DNA from 2 places in the Cronobacter sp. 153480017-3 genome. Region 1 is predicted to be linked to the other one. Evidence: riboswitches for the same ligand, from Rfam matches in the RefSeq annotation. Region 1 holds a riboswitch; the other holds the start of a gene.

Region 1 (7,178 bases):
CACTGGCTGGCGCGGGCGTCGAAGAGGCGCAGCTCGTCGTGCTCTTGCGTGATGCCGCACAATAGCTTGATAGCCTCCAGCGCTTGCATCGTGCCCATCAGCCCCACTACCGGGCCGAGCACGCCAGCGGTGCGGCAGTTGCGCTCAGGCTCGCTGTCATCCGGCCACAGGCAGCGGTAGCAGCCGTAATCAAAGGGCGGCGCGAAGGTGGCGATTTGTCCGCCCATGCCAACCGCGCTGGCGGTGATAAGCGGCGTGCTGTGCGCCACGCAGGCGGCGTTGATGGCCTGGCGTGTAGTCATGTTATCGCTGCAATCCAGCACCAGATCGACGCCTGCCACCGCTTCGCGCAGCGCGTCGCCTTCCAGTCGTTTATTCAGCGCCACGCTGTTGATGGCCGGGTTGAACGCCTGTAAACGACGCGCCGCCACGCGCGATTTCGGCTGTTCGATATCACTGACGTTAAACAGGATTTGCCGCTGCAGATTGCTGAGGTGCACCGCGTCGTCATCGGCAAGCCACAGCGTGCCCACGCCTGCGCCTGCCAGATAGAGTGCGGCGGGCGAGCCGAGACCGCCCAGGCCGACAAGCAACACGCGGCTTGCCAGCAGTTTTTGCTGGCCGTCGATGGCGATATCCTCCAGCAGCAACTGGCGGCTGTAGCGCATAAAATCGGCGTCATTCATCGCCCACCCCCGCCAGTTCAAGCAACTCTTGCGTGGCGGCGCGCCAGTCGGGTGCCTGGGTGATAGCGCTCACCACCGCGATACTGCCGACGCCGGTTTCCAGCACCGCAGGCGCGCGCTCAAGGCTGATGCCGCCGATGGCGACCGTCGGATAGTCGCCGAGCCGTTTTACATGCGCGGCCAGTTGTGCAAGCCCTTGCGGCGCGGAGGGCATCTGTTTGGTCTGCGTAGGAAAAACATGGCCGAGCGCAATATAAGAAGGGCGTACCGCCAGCGCCACGTCGATTTCCATATCGTCATGCGTGGAGACGCCAAGCCGCAGTCCGGCGTTGCGAATGGCGTCGAGATCGGCCGTTTGCAGATCTTCCTGCCCGAGATGAACGCCATAGGCCTGATGTTTTATCGCGAGACGCCAGTAGTCGTTAATAAACAGCCGGGCGTGGTAGCGCTGACCGAGCTCAATGGCGGCGGCGATGTCGATTTCCACCTCGGCATCGGTTTTATCCTTGATGCGCAACTGAACCGTGCGCACGCCAGCGTCAAGTAAACGTGTGACCCACTCAACGCTATCCACAACCGGATAGAGCCCGAGACGGTGCGGGACGGGGGCGAACAGAGGCGTCATCACTCCACCTCCTCCTGGCGAAGATAAATATCGCCGCCGCGCGCCTGAAAACGATTCGACATCTCAGCCATACCCGCGTCGATCGCCTGCTTCGCGGCGTAGTCGCGCACCTCCTGGGTGATTTTCATCGAACAGAATTTCGGGCCGCACATGGAGCAGAAGTGCGCGACTTTGCCGGATTCCTGGGGCAGCGTTTCGTCGTGATAGGCACGGGCGGTGAACGGATCGAGCGCCAGGTTGAACTGATCTTCCCAGCGGAATTCAAAGCGCGCTTTGGACATGGCGTTGTCGCGGATCTGCGCCCCCGGATGCCCTTTGGCGAGATCGGCGGCGTGGGCGGCAATCTTATAGGTGATGAGCCCCTGTTTCACGTCCTCTTTATTCGGCAGGCCGAGGTGTTCTTTTGGCGTCACGTAGCAGAGCATCGCACAGCCGAACCAGCCAATCATCGCCGCGCCGATCCCGGAGGTGAAGTGATCGTAGCCGGGCGCGATATCGGTCGTGAGCGGCCCGAGCGTGTAGAAGGGCGCTTCGTGGCAGTGCTCCAGCTCCTCGGTCATATTGCGGCGGATCATCTGCATCGGCACGTGGCCGGGGCCTTCGATCATGACCTGGACGTCATATTCCCACGCGATTTTCGTCAGTTCGCCGAGCGTGTGGAGTTCGGCGAATTGCGCCTCGTCGTTGGCGTCTTGAATGGAGCCGGGGCGCAGGCCGTCGCCGAGCGACAGCGAGACGTCATAGGCGGCGCAGATTTCGCAGATCTCGCGGAAATGCTCGTAGAGGAAGTTTTCACGATGATGCGACAAGCACCATTTCGCCATGATCGAGCCGCCACGCGAGACGATGCCCGTCAGGCGGCCTGCGGTCATCGGCACATAGCGCAGCAGCACGCCCGCGTGAATGGTGAAGTAATCGACGCCCTGTTCGGCCTGCTCAAGCAGCGTGTCGCGGATCATCTCCCAGCTCAGATCTTCGGCGATCCCGTTGGCCTTCTCCAGCGCCTGGTAGATCGGTACCGTACCGATCGGCACCGGGCTGTTGCGCAGGATCCATTCGCGGGTTTCGTGAATGTAGCGGCCGGTGGAGAGATCCATCACCGTGTCCGCGCCCCAGCGGGTCGCCCAGACCAGTTTTTCGACTTCCTCTTCGATAGACGACGTCACCGCCGAGTTGCCGATATTGGCGTTGACCTTTACCAGGAAATTACGACCGATAATCATCGGCTCCGATTCGGGGTGATTGATGTTGGCTGGAATAATGGCGCGCCCGGCGGCGACTTCGTCACGCACGAACTCCGGCGTGATGTTCTCCGGCAGGCGCGCGCCAAAGCCGTGGCCCGGATGCTGCTGGCGCAGTACCGCCGTGCGAATGCGCTCGCGGCCCATGTTTTCACGAATGGCGATAAATTCCATCTCCGGCGTCACGATACCCTGGCGCGCGTAGTGCAACTGAGTGACGCGCTTGCCCGCTTTTGCGCGCTTTGGCGTCAGCAGCCCGCGAAAGCGCAACTCATCCAGCCCGTCGTCGGCGAGCCGCTCGCGGGTATAGGCGGAGCTGAGGGAATCCAGGGTTTCGGTATCGTTACGCGCGTCTATCCAGGCGCTGCGCAGTTTAGCCAGCCCTTCGCGAACGTCGATGCGCACCGCCGGATCGCCGTAAGGGCCGGAGGTGTCATACACCGGCACCGGTTCGTTAGGCTCATAGCGCGGGTTCTCTTTGCTGCCGCCCGCAAGCGTCGGGCTCAGGCAGATTTCGCGCATTGGCACGCGGATATCTTCACGCGAACCGGTGAGATAGATGCGGTGAGAGTTGGGAAAAGCGGTGCCTTCCAGCGTGTCGATAAAGTGTTGTGCGGCGGCGCGCTGCTCGCGGCGGCCAGGTTTGTTTGATACAGACATAGCGCATTCCAGTTAACGGTCAGGAAGTGGCTTGTCAGAACAACGGAGGAGTAATGGCGTGCGCCCGCGCACCCTTAACAGGGTCTCAGGGCGAAACGACACCCTGAGCGGGGCAAAATGGAATTACTCTTGTTCCCTTCGCAGGTCTTAACCTGATCAGGTTCCGCGGATCCCGAATTAACGGTCTCAGCCCGTGCTCGCGCACTGGGCACTCCGACAAGATAAACCCCGCTAAAATCGCGGGGGCATATTTAAACTACTCGTTAATACAGCCGAACTCAAGCCGGTTTGGCGAGGCCGGTTTCGTCATTGGCGCTTTCGCCGAGGTTGTTGTCAAAAGCCAGCATAATGAGCTTATCTTCCAGCGCGAAGCGGGCGGCGAGCGCCTCGCCAATGCCGGAAAGCGCTTCCTGAAACTCCAGGCAGTTATCGTGGTCGATAGCGCTTTCCAGATGCGTGTCGTAGAAATCCATGATTTGTTGGGTGTTGGATTCCAGCTGAGGATAGATTTGCGTGGCGGCGACCAGCGGGCTGGTGCCTTCCATTTCGCTGATCACGCGCTCATAAATATTGAAATGTCCGGCGGAGAGGTAATCCACCAGGCAGTGACAGAAATCGTCCAGCGCCTGTTCATCAAGCGCAGTCATCGGCTCCTTGCCGGGTTTGATGCCGACCATCTTGTAATAGGTGACTAACAGATGGTTGCGGGCAGCAAGCCAACGATCAACTAACTCATTACTCCCACCAACGCGTTCCGTCAGACTTTTTAGCTGGTTTAGCATGATCGACTCCATGAGATATAAGATGTAAAAACGCAAATGACCCAAAATATGTAAGAACAATGTTAATAACGTGCCAGTGAAGCAGAGGTAGTGCAATCAATTATGGAACGTACACTAGAAAATTTAGACCATGGCTGGTGGATAGTCAGCCATGAACAGAAATTATGGCTGCCAAAAGCAGAATTACCTTACGGCCGGGCCGCGGATTTTGGTCTGACGGGCGAAAAGGCGCTGCAAATTGGTCTCTGGGAAGAGGCGCCTGTTTTTCTCGTACTGCAAAAGCGCGAAAAAGACATGGCCTCGGTGCGACAGCTTATCGACCAGGACGCCGGGCTGTTTCAACTGGCGGGGCGGGGCGTGCAGCTCGCCGAGTTTTACCGCTCGCACAAATATTGCGGCTACTGTGGTCATGAGATGCACCCGAGCAAAACGGAGTGGGCGATGCTCTGCGGCCACTGCCGCGAGCGCTACTACCCGCAGATAGCGCCGTGCATCATCGTGGCTATCCGCCGTGACGATAAAATCCTGCTGGCGCAGCATACGCGACACCGCAACGGCGTTTATACCGTGCTGGCCGGGTTTGTTGAAGTGGGCGAAACGCTGGAGCAGGCGGTAGCGCGTGAGGTTATGGAAGAGAGCAATATCCGCATCAAAAACCTGCGCTATGTGACGTCTCAGCCCTGGCCGTTCCCGCAATCGCTGATGACCGCGTTTACGGCGGATTATGACAGCGGTGAAATCCAGATAGACACCAAAGAACTCATCGACGCGGGCTGGTATCGCTACGACCAGTTGCCGCTGCTGCCAGCGCCAGGCACCGTGGCTCGCCGCCTGATAGAAGATACGGTGGCGCGCTGCCGGGCAGACGATGAATGACGTGATACAATAGCGGCCTGTCGCTTGAGGAATAAGAAAAAATGACCGAACTGAAAAACGATCGTTACCTGCGCGCCCTGCAACGCCAGCCTGTGGATGTCACGCCGGTGTGGATGATGAGACAGGCTGGGCGTTATCTGCCGGAATATAAGGCCACCCGCGCGCAGGCGGGCGATTTTATGTCGCTTTGTAAAAACGCCGAGCTGGCGTGCGAAGTGACGCTACAGCCGCTGCGTCGCTATCCGCTTGATGCGGCGATCCTCTTTTCGGACATTCTGACGATTCCGGATGCGATGGGTCTGGGGCTCTATTTTGAAGCGGGCGAAGGCCCACGCTTCACATCGCCCATTACCGGCAAAGCGGACGTAGAAAAACTGCCGGTGCCGGACCCGGAACAGGAACTGGGCTATGTGATGAACGCGGTGCGCACCATCCGCCGCGAGCTGAAAGGCGAAGTCCCGCTGATTGGTTTCTCTGGCAGCCCCTGGACGCTCGCCACTTACATGGTGGAAGGCGGCAGCAGCAAGGCGTTTACCGTCATCAAGAAAATGATGTATGCCGAGCCGCAGACGCTGCATTTGTTGCTCGATAAGCTCGCGAAAAGCGTCACGCTCTATCTGAACGCGCAGATCCGCGCGGGCGCCCAGTCGGTGATGATTTTCGATACCTGGGGCGGCGTGCTGACCGGGCGCGACTACCAGCAGTTCTCGCTGTATTACATGCATAAAATCGTCGATGGGCTGCTGCGCGAAAACGAAGGCCGCCGTGTGCCGGTAACGCTGTTCACCAAAGGCGGCGGCCAGTGGCTGGAAGCGATAGCGGAGACCGGCTGTGACGCGCTCGGACTCGACTGGACGACCGATATCGCCGACGCGCGCCGTCGCGTGGGCCACAAGGTCGCGCTGCAGGGCAACATGGATCCGTCCATGCTTTATGCGTCGCCTGCCCGTATCGAAGAAGAAGTGGCGTCTATACTTGCTGGTTTCGGCCACGGTGAAGGCCATGTGTTCAACCTGGGGCATGGTATTCATCAGGATGTGCCTCCTGAACATGCGGGGGCCTTCGTCGAGGCGGTTCACCGCTTATCGGCGCCTTATCACCTGTAAGGAGAAACTATGGATCTCGCGACGCTTCGCGCACAACAAATCGAACTGGCATCTAATGTGGTCCGCGAGGACCGGTTGAACGTCGATCCGCCGACGATAATCGGTGGGGCGGATGTCGGATTCGAGCAGGGCGGCGAAGTGACGCGAGCGGCGATGGTGCTGCTGAAGTACCCGTCTCTGGAGCTGCTGGAGTACCAGGTGGCGCGCATTCCCACCACTATGCCGTATATCCCCGGCTTTCTGTCGTTTCGTGAATACCCGGCGCTGCTGACGGCCTGGGAGATGCTCTCCAGAAAGCCGGATTTACTGTTTGTCGACGGGCACGGTATTTCGCACCCGCGACGTCTCGGCGTGGCGAGCCACTTTGGGATGCTGGTGGATGTGCCGACGATAGGCGTCGCTAAAAAGCGGCTGTGCGGTAAGTTTGAGCCGCTCAGCGACGAGCCCGGCGCGGTTTCGCCGCTCATGGACAAAGGCGAACAGCTGGCGTGGGTATGGCGCAGTAAAGCACGCTGCAATCCGCTGTTCGTCTCGACGGGGCATCGCGTCAGCATCGATACGGCGCTCGGCTGGGTGCAGCGTTGCACGAAAGGCTACCGGCTGCCGGAGCCGACGCGCTGGGCGGATGCCGTGGCGTCCGGTCGTCCCGCCTTTCTACGATGGCAGGAAATTCAGGGGTGATTCAGGTACACTGCCGCTAATTTTCGGTTTGTGAGACACCACTATGTTACAAAACCCTATTCACCTGCGGCTGGAAAAGCTCGAAGCCTGGCAGCATGTGACGTTTATGGCCTCGCTCTGCGAGCGCATGTACCCGAACTACGCCATGTTCTGCCAGCAGACCGGTTTCGGCGATGCGCAGCTCTATCGCCGTATTCTCGATCTCATCTGGGAGACGCTGACGGTCAAAGACGCCAAAGTGAATTTCGACAGCCAGCTCGAAAAGCTCGAAGAAGCGATTCCGGCGGCGGAAGATTATGACCTCTACGGCGTTTACCCGGCTATCGACGCTTGTGTCGCGTTGAGTGAGCTGGTGCATTCGCGCCTGAGCGGCGAGACGCTGGAGCACGCGATTGAAGTCAGCGAGACATCCATCACCACCGTAGCGATGCTGGAGATGACTCAGGCGGGCCGTGAAATGACCGACGATGAGCTGAAAGCAAACCCGGCTGTGGAGCAGGAATGGGATATTCAGTGGGAAA
Region 2 (7,178 bases), on a different contig from region 1:
CCGCCTCAATCGCCAGCTCGACGATATTTTTCGGGTCGAAATACATCGGATTAGCGGCGAAGGACGCGCCCGCCGAATGCTCGACGCCCTGGTCCACCGGCAGGATAGACAGATAACCGGTGCCGGCAAGGCGACCGGTGTTATAAAGAGTCTGCATATTTCGCAGCACCGCGGGCGGACGGTTGTTATCGATCATCACGCGATCGACATAATCCGGCCCTGGCAGGTAGAGCTGGTCGGAGGAAATGGTCGTACAGCGGTGCTGTAACAGGCTATCGGCATCGTTGCCGAGCAACTGCGCAATATCAGTCATCATACGCTCCCGTTATGGTCGGCAGGCGGTGACCTGCCGGACGATAAGATTCCTTACCCACGCCTTAGCTGGGCCCTCTTAGCCTGGACTTGATTAGCACAGATTGCCAGACCTGAGCGCATTTTCAGCTAATTCTGCTGGCACGGTTCACCACCATGCATGAAAATGATGGACGGGCCCGATGCCCTCCCCTACTTCCAGACTATCCGCCTGTTGCAGCGCTTTCGTGAGCCACGCCTTCGCCGCCGTCACCGTTTCAACCCAGTCAGCATACTGCGGACGCAGCGCCGCAAGCGCGCTGGAGAGCGTGCAGCCCGTGCCGTGGGTATTTTTCGTCATGACGCGCGGGGCGGTAAAGCGCGTCGCGCCTTCGCGGGTAAAGAGCCAGTCGGGGCTTTCGGCGTCATCCAGATGCCCGCCTTTCATCAGCACCGCGCCACAGCCGAGCGCCAGCAACGCCTCGCCCTGCTGGCGCATCTCCGCTTCGCTGCGGGCATGCGTGGTTTCCAGCAGCGCCGCCGCCTCCGGCAAATTCGGCGTGATGATCGCCACCTGCGGCAACAACCGTTCGCGCAGCGTGCGCACCGCTGACGGGCTCAGCAGCGGATCGCCGCTTTTCGCGAGCATGACCGTATCCAGCACAATATTACGCACCCGGTAACGTGATAGCCGCTCCGCCACGGCCTCGACGATATCCGTTTCTGCCAGCATGCCGATTTTGGTGGTGTCGATGCGCACATCGCTTAACACTGAATCAAGCTGGGCGGCGACAAACGACGGTTCAATGCGGTAGACCGACTGCACGCCGCGGGTGTTCTGCGCCACCAGCGCCGTGATGACAGACGTGCCGTAAGCGCCGAGCGCCGAGAAGGTTTTGAGATCGGCCTGGATGCCCGCGCCGCCGCTCGGGTCGGTGCCGGCGATGGTGAGCGCGTTAATGCGTTTCATGAGCACCTCCGAACGCCTGCGCATGCAGATTATCCAGCAACGCGCTGGCGAAACTGCCGGGGCCACGGGAGATGGTCAGCGCCTGTTCGCCCGCCCGCTTCATCAGCCAGCAGGCCGTTGCGACATTCTCCAGGCGATCGCCCGGCAGCGCGCAGCAGGCAGCGACGACCGCCGAGAGTGCGCAGCCGGTGCCCACCACGCGGGTCAGCATCACGGTGCCGCCCTCGACCGCGACCGTGCGTTCGCCATCGGTGATGTAATCGACCTCGCCGGTCACAGCGACAACCGCGCCGCTGCGACGCGCCAGTAAGCGGGCCGCCTCACGTGCATGGTGCGCGCTTTCGGTCGCGTCAACGCCGCGCCCGCCGCCGCTTTCGCCTGCCAGCGCGCGGATTTCCGAGGCGTTAGCGCGAATGGCGGCGGGACGACGCGCCAGAATCTCCTGCGCAAATTCCGTGCGCAGCGTAAGCACGCCGACGGCGACCGGGTCGAGCGTCCAGGGCTTGCCCGCCGCGCAGGCGCTGTCAATAGCCGCCCGCATCGCCTGCTGCTGCGGGCGTGTGAGGGTACCGAGGTTAATGAGTAAGGCATCGGCGATGGCCGCGAACTGCGCGGCTTCGTCAGTATCCACCACCATCGCGGGCGAGGCGCCGAGCGCGAGCAGGACATTGGCAGTGAAATTTTGCACCACATCGTTGGTAATGCAGTGCACCAGCGGCGCGTGACGGCGAAGTTGGGTGACAACAGGCGCGGCGTGCGAGCCGCAAAGCAGGTCAGAAGACATGGTTCTCTCCTGCCAGGCGCGAAGACGGGATACCGGACAGGCATCTGACTTCCCTACGCTGGCATTATCCAGATCAGGTAATACGGGTATTTCTCAGCCTTCACGCAGAAGGGCACCCCGAGTCATTTACTGCAAAATCAAAGCGTTGCGATTAACGCTACATTACTCTCTGTTGTGGATCATGCCAGCGGGAAGCCAAAGACTCAACCCTAAAAAATAGGCTGTGTCTCAGTTTGAGGGGCTTATAAAAGCTTTAAGTATGAAAAATACAGACTGCCCGGCTTTATTTGCTGGTGATTTCATTGTCCCTGATGCATTGATGCGGTGCTGGAGCGTAAGTGACGTAGTAAGAGGCATTACCATTGGTTTTAAGATTAATAAAGAAATAGGCATCAGAGTTTCATTAAAAATGACTCCTGACCTTACGGCTAAGACGCCTGTCAGTTGGTCGTCCCCTGGCTAATAACAACCCCCTGAACTTTATCATCTTTCAGATAGTACATGATGCTGTTACTTTGCGTGTATTCACCTGATTTTGCGACATCCTTGTAGTACATAACGATATCTTTCTTAGGCTTATGATTAAAATATTTTTCTGTTTCTTCTTTAGTCGTTAACACAGGCGCCTTAACGGATACTTGTAATACTCCCTTGTAAGGTGTACAAGGCGATCCATCTTTCGCTATTGCCACCGCGGTTAAATCCCCCGCTCCCATCTCATTATCAGAAATAAACCAATAATTGATGCCCCCTGATTTTAGGCAAATCCAGGAAGCTAGGTTATCTTTATTTACCTTTACACCGGCATTCTTAGCGATAGCTGCAAGCGTGTTAACCTCAAACTTGTATTCGGTGGTTCCTATAGCAATAACGGGCACCAGATCTTTATCGGTTTCATGATTATCAGAATAAACATCGGTAATATCATCGTAATACCTTGCGCCAAATCCCGTCATTTGGGTTGCTCCGCACGTACCCGTAATCAGACACAATAATATCAAACTATATCTCATATCAGTCTTCCACGACCAGGACCTTGTCACTGCTATCATTAATCGTTATACGATCTTGCAGCGTCACGATCTAACAGAACCCGCAGAGTCACTTAACATGACTTCCGATAATGCCATTACAACCTCAAGTGTTCAATGCGCTAATCATCAATCCAGCGCCCCGCCTTTGCCGAGGCAATCAGCATTTTCACGGTAAGCGGCGCAGGTTGATGCTTATCGCTTTTTAAATAGTCGGGAAGAATCGCATTGGGCAGGAAAAATATCCCTTCTTGCGGAAAATATTTACGGAAGTCGAAGGAAGAATAATTCATATTGAACACAGCAAAGTATTCCCCGAAGAAGGCGTGCGCATCTTCTGGCAGGACGGAATATTGTCCGGTACTTAACGAATCTTCATCCGCCATCTCCCAGAAATGCTTTTTTATTAACGCCCGAACGCCGTCTTCTGTACTCATCATAAATAATCCGATGGATGATAATCTCATTATCCCTGCAATCATGACATAAGTATAACCCACCACTTCTGGCAGCCCATAAGCACGCCCCACCAAATCAGCCCCGCGCCGATTGCTATCGGCTTCATTTTTTTATACATAATTAGCCTTGCCCGGCCGGGAATGGCGCAGGAAGATAGCGGCCTGACGGTAACAAAATCAACGGGGCGCAGCGCCCTGACATGTGGAGAAGGTATGTTGAAAACCAGAATGATCGTAGCGGGTGTGCTGTTGATGTCGGTGGCCTCTGCATTCGCCGCAGATGTGGTAAAACCCAAATCTATCGATAGCTATGAAGTGAAAGAGTTTCACTCCGATTCCAAAAAATACACCATTGGCGACATCGTGCCGGACCTCTACCGCACCGAGCAGTACAACATCAAACAGTGGCAGATCCGCAACCTGCCCGCCCCGGAAGCCGGCACACACTGGACTTACATGGGCGGCTACTACGTACTTATCACCGACGCCGAAGGTAAAGTTGTGCGCGCCATGAACGGCGATATTTTCTACCACCGTTAATCCTTCTAGCGCCTGAAGCAGGCCCGACGCTCAGGCGCGTCTTATATCTCCCCTTTCCAAAACGTTTTTTCGCTCACACCCCTTAATACGCGTAGTGGTGCTTAAACGCGCTGCCCGCTACACTCGCTCTACCTATCAACCTGATGAATAAAAAGGAGGACTCTTATGCTGTGCTGTGAATTGTTTGACTATTCACATCATTTTGGCGATCGCCAGAGCTCAGGCATTACCGGTATCGTGCTGCGATAACTGGACCCTGAGCGAAGATCCCATCACATCACCCTTCTCCAGGGCTTACCAGATTATCGTCAGCGATGTTTGACGAGGCATTGTTATGCCTGAAAATTCTGAGTAAGCGATGAGCACATTACTGACGGCGCACTCCCTGCGCATTGATTCCCCGTTTGGCCCGGTGCTGAACGCCCTTTCCTTTACCCTGAAAAAAGGCGACCGCATTGGCCTGATCGGTCATAACGGCTGCGGCAAAAGCACGCTTCTGAAAGCGCTGGACGGCACCCTTGCGCCTGCCGAAGGCGTTGTGACGCGCGCGGCGCGCTGCCTGCTGGCGCGCGTGGAGCAGCATCTGCCCGACGAACTGCATCAGCAGACGCTGCTGGACGCGCTGCTGGCCAGGCTGCCTGAGGCCGAGCGTGAAAGCAGCGCCTGGCGGGCGCAGGCGTTGCTCGCAAATATGGGCTTTGCCGAGGTGGCCTGGTCGCTGACGGCGGGCTCGCTTAGCGGTGGCCAGCACACGCGCTTATTGCTGGCGCGGGCGCTGATTATCTCGCCCGATCTGCTGTTGCTCGACGAGCCAGGCAACCATCTCGATCTCCCGACGATGTTGTGGCTGGAGCAGTTTCTGGCCCGCTGGAACGGCAGCTTTATTCTGGTCTCCCACGACAGCGCGCTGCTGGACAGCGTAACCAACCGCACCTGGATATTGCGCGACGGTCAGCTCCAGGCGTTCGATCTCCCCTGTACGCAGGCACGCGCGGCGCTGGCGGCGCGGGATGAGAGCGATGCCCTGCGCTATAAAGCGGAGCAAAAAGAGATTGACCGCGTGACGGCGAGTGCGAAACGGCTCGCCACGTGGGGACAGGTTTATGACAACGAAGATCTGGCGCGCAAAGCTAAACAGATGGAAAAACAGGTGGCGCGGCTTAAAGAGGAGCAAACCGAACTGGCGCAGGGCAGCCGCTGGCGACTGACGCTCTCCGGCGACGCGCTGGCGGCGGATCGCCTGCTTGAGCTGGAGGATCTGGCCGTCAGCGCGGCTCCTGATGCGCCGACGCTCTTTACCCTGCCGCTGGCGCGGCTCAAAAGCGGGGATCGCGTGGCGCTGCTCGGGCATAACGGCTGCGGGAAGTCGTCGCTGCTGCGCCTGCTGTGGCGACAGTGGCAAACAGGGGAAACGGTTCCCGGCGTCACCTTCCATCCGCGCGTGTCGCTCGGGTATTACGATCAGTCGCTGCATCAGTTACCGGATAACGCCACGTTGCTGGAGGCGCTGGAGCCGTTCGCGCCTGAGTTGCAACAGCGTAAGCTTGCGCTTATCAGCGCCGGTTTCCCGTGGGCGCGGCACGGGCAGCGGGTCGACACGCTGAGCGGCGGCGAGCGCTCGCGCCTGCTGTTTGTCGGCCTGTCGCTCGCGCGCTATTCGCTGCTGATGCTTGACGAGCCGACCAACCATCTCGATATGGAAGGCAAAGAGGCGCTGGCGCAAACGCTGCAAACGTTCCAAGGCGGGCTGTTGCTGGTGACGCACGACAGAACGCTGATGGAGGCAAGCTGTAACCGCTTCTGGCTCGTGGAAGATGGCGGTTTAAGCGAGTGGCACAACATGGAAGCGCTGCTGGCGCGTCTGCGCGCAGCGCCGACGCAGGAGGCAGAGAATGAGGCACCTGCGGCACTCGCCGCACCGCCCGATGAGCACAGTGACGCGCGCCTGCTGGAGCGGCTGATTGAGCTGGAGACGCGGCTCAACGCCGATCTCGAACGCAAACCGCGCCACCAGAAACCCGCGCTGCAGGCCGAGTGGCGTAAGGAGATAGCGCATCTCAGCGCCGCGCTGGGGCTGGAGTAAAACAGCAAGAAAGACTCTCCATTAAGGAGGGTCTTTCTTATTTAATTTAAAAGCATAAGGGTACGCAGATGGACGTTTATCGTTTCATTACGCCTCAAGGGTAAGCATGATATTTAGTCTGTTCACGCAGAATACGGTTATAAAAGCCAAGGGCGACGGTTTCCATAAATAACCTGCTATTGATACAACGCACGCTGAATACCGAAAACATTATGCCCAGCAGAGCGCCAATAATATCCCAGCGCACAACTTCTTCGGAAGAAAGTAAAGACACAAGCACGCTGATAAAAAATAGCGCGCTAACGAATACCGCTATAGCCACCAATGCCAGCCATAACTGCAAGGCGCGGAGATATCCTCTTGCAACCCCTGTCATTGCAGGGATGATCAGCGCACAAAAAAGAAAATTGCTGACGAGCATGCCAATGAAGAATGCATTTTCTGCTAACCCTAAACTCTGCGAAATAGCCACCCAAAAAGAAACCTGGGGAATGGCGAAGCTAAGTACAGCCATAACCATTGCCAATACCAGTGGCATCCCAAGGCTCCGCCACCCCGTGGGCAGACGAACTTGTTCTTTGAGCTGCGTTTTAAGCTGCTCCAGTGCCTCGGGCCGCTTGTTTTGAAGACCATGCTCTACAAGGCGACCCAGTTGCAGGCTTCTTTTTAAATAATTAATCATCCCTGTTCTAACGGCTCCCGGCCAGTGAGATAGACTGAATAACACCCACAATTAATATTGTCATGTCAGCTTAAAGGGTTTCATATAATCATTATTAACTTAATCTGAAACTAACAAGCAAAAACGTTTTTCAGCGAATAAACCAAAAAGCCGCCCTCACAGGCGGCTTTTTTATGACAACGACGACGAATATCAGGCCGAGAGGCGGAACTTCTGCACGGTGCTTTGCAGTTCTTCGGTCTGGCGCTCCAGCGCGGCGGCGGCGGCGGACACCTGCTCCACCAGCGAGGCGTTCTGCTGGGTGACGGTATCCATCTGAGTGATGGCGACGCCCACCTG

The links. A riboswitch is a leader RNA that binds a small molecule or an ion and turns the genes downstream of it on or off. The one in region 1 is predicted to bind thiamine pyrophosphate.
Region 2: another riboswitch for thiamine pyrophosphate. It lies ahead of thiM (hydroxyethylthiazole kinase); the one in region 1 lies ahead of thiC (phosphomethylpyrimidine synthase ThiC).

The regions. Positions count from the first base shown of each region.
Region 1 is NZ_JBSEYN010000015.1:23,264-30,441, forward strand. It holds gene ACUW6V_RS20450 (HesA/MoeB/ThiF family protein) at 1-686, opposite strand, end outside; gene thiE (thiamine phosphate synthase) at 679-1,311, opposite strand; gene thiC (phosphomethylpyrimidine synthase ThiC) at 1,311-3,212, opposite strand; TPP riboswitch at 3,329-3,438, opposite strand; gene ACUW6V_RS20465 (Rsd/AlgQ family anti-sigma factor) at 3,491-3,994, opposite strand; gene nudC (NAD(+) diphosphatase) at 4,097-4,870, shown strand; gene hemE (uroporphyrinogen decarboxylase) at 4,912-5,976, shown strand; gene nfi (deoxyribonuclease V) at 5,986-6,657, shown strand; gene ACUW6V_RS20485 (YjaG family protein) at 6,701-7,178, shown strand, end outside.
Region 2 is NZ_JBSEYN010000001.1:820,302-827,479, forward strand. It holds gene fbaB (class I fructose-bisphosphate aldolase) at 1-313, opposite strand, end outside; gene thiD (bifunctional hydroxymethylpyrimidine kinase/phosphomethylpyrimidine kinase) at 461-1,261, opposite strand; gene thiM (hydroxyethylthiazole kinase) at 1,248-2,045, opposite strand; TPP riboswitch at 2,079-2,175, opposite strand; gene ACUW6V_RS04010 (hypothetical protein) at 2,486-3,001, opposite strand; gene ACUW6V_RS04015 (DUF1493 family protein) at 3,199-3,516, opposite strand; gene ACUW6V_RS04020 (RcnB family protein) at 3,748-4,074, shown strand; gene ACUW6V_RS04025 (ABC-F family ATP-binding cassette domain-containing protein) at 4,433-6,157, shown strand; gene ACUW6V_RS04030 (hypothetical protein) at 6,252-6,839, opposite strand; gene ACUW6V_RS04035 (methyl-accepting chemotaxis protein) at 7,032-7,178, opposite strand, start outside.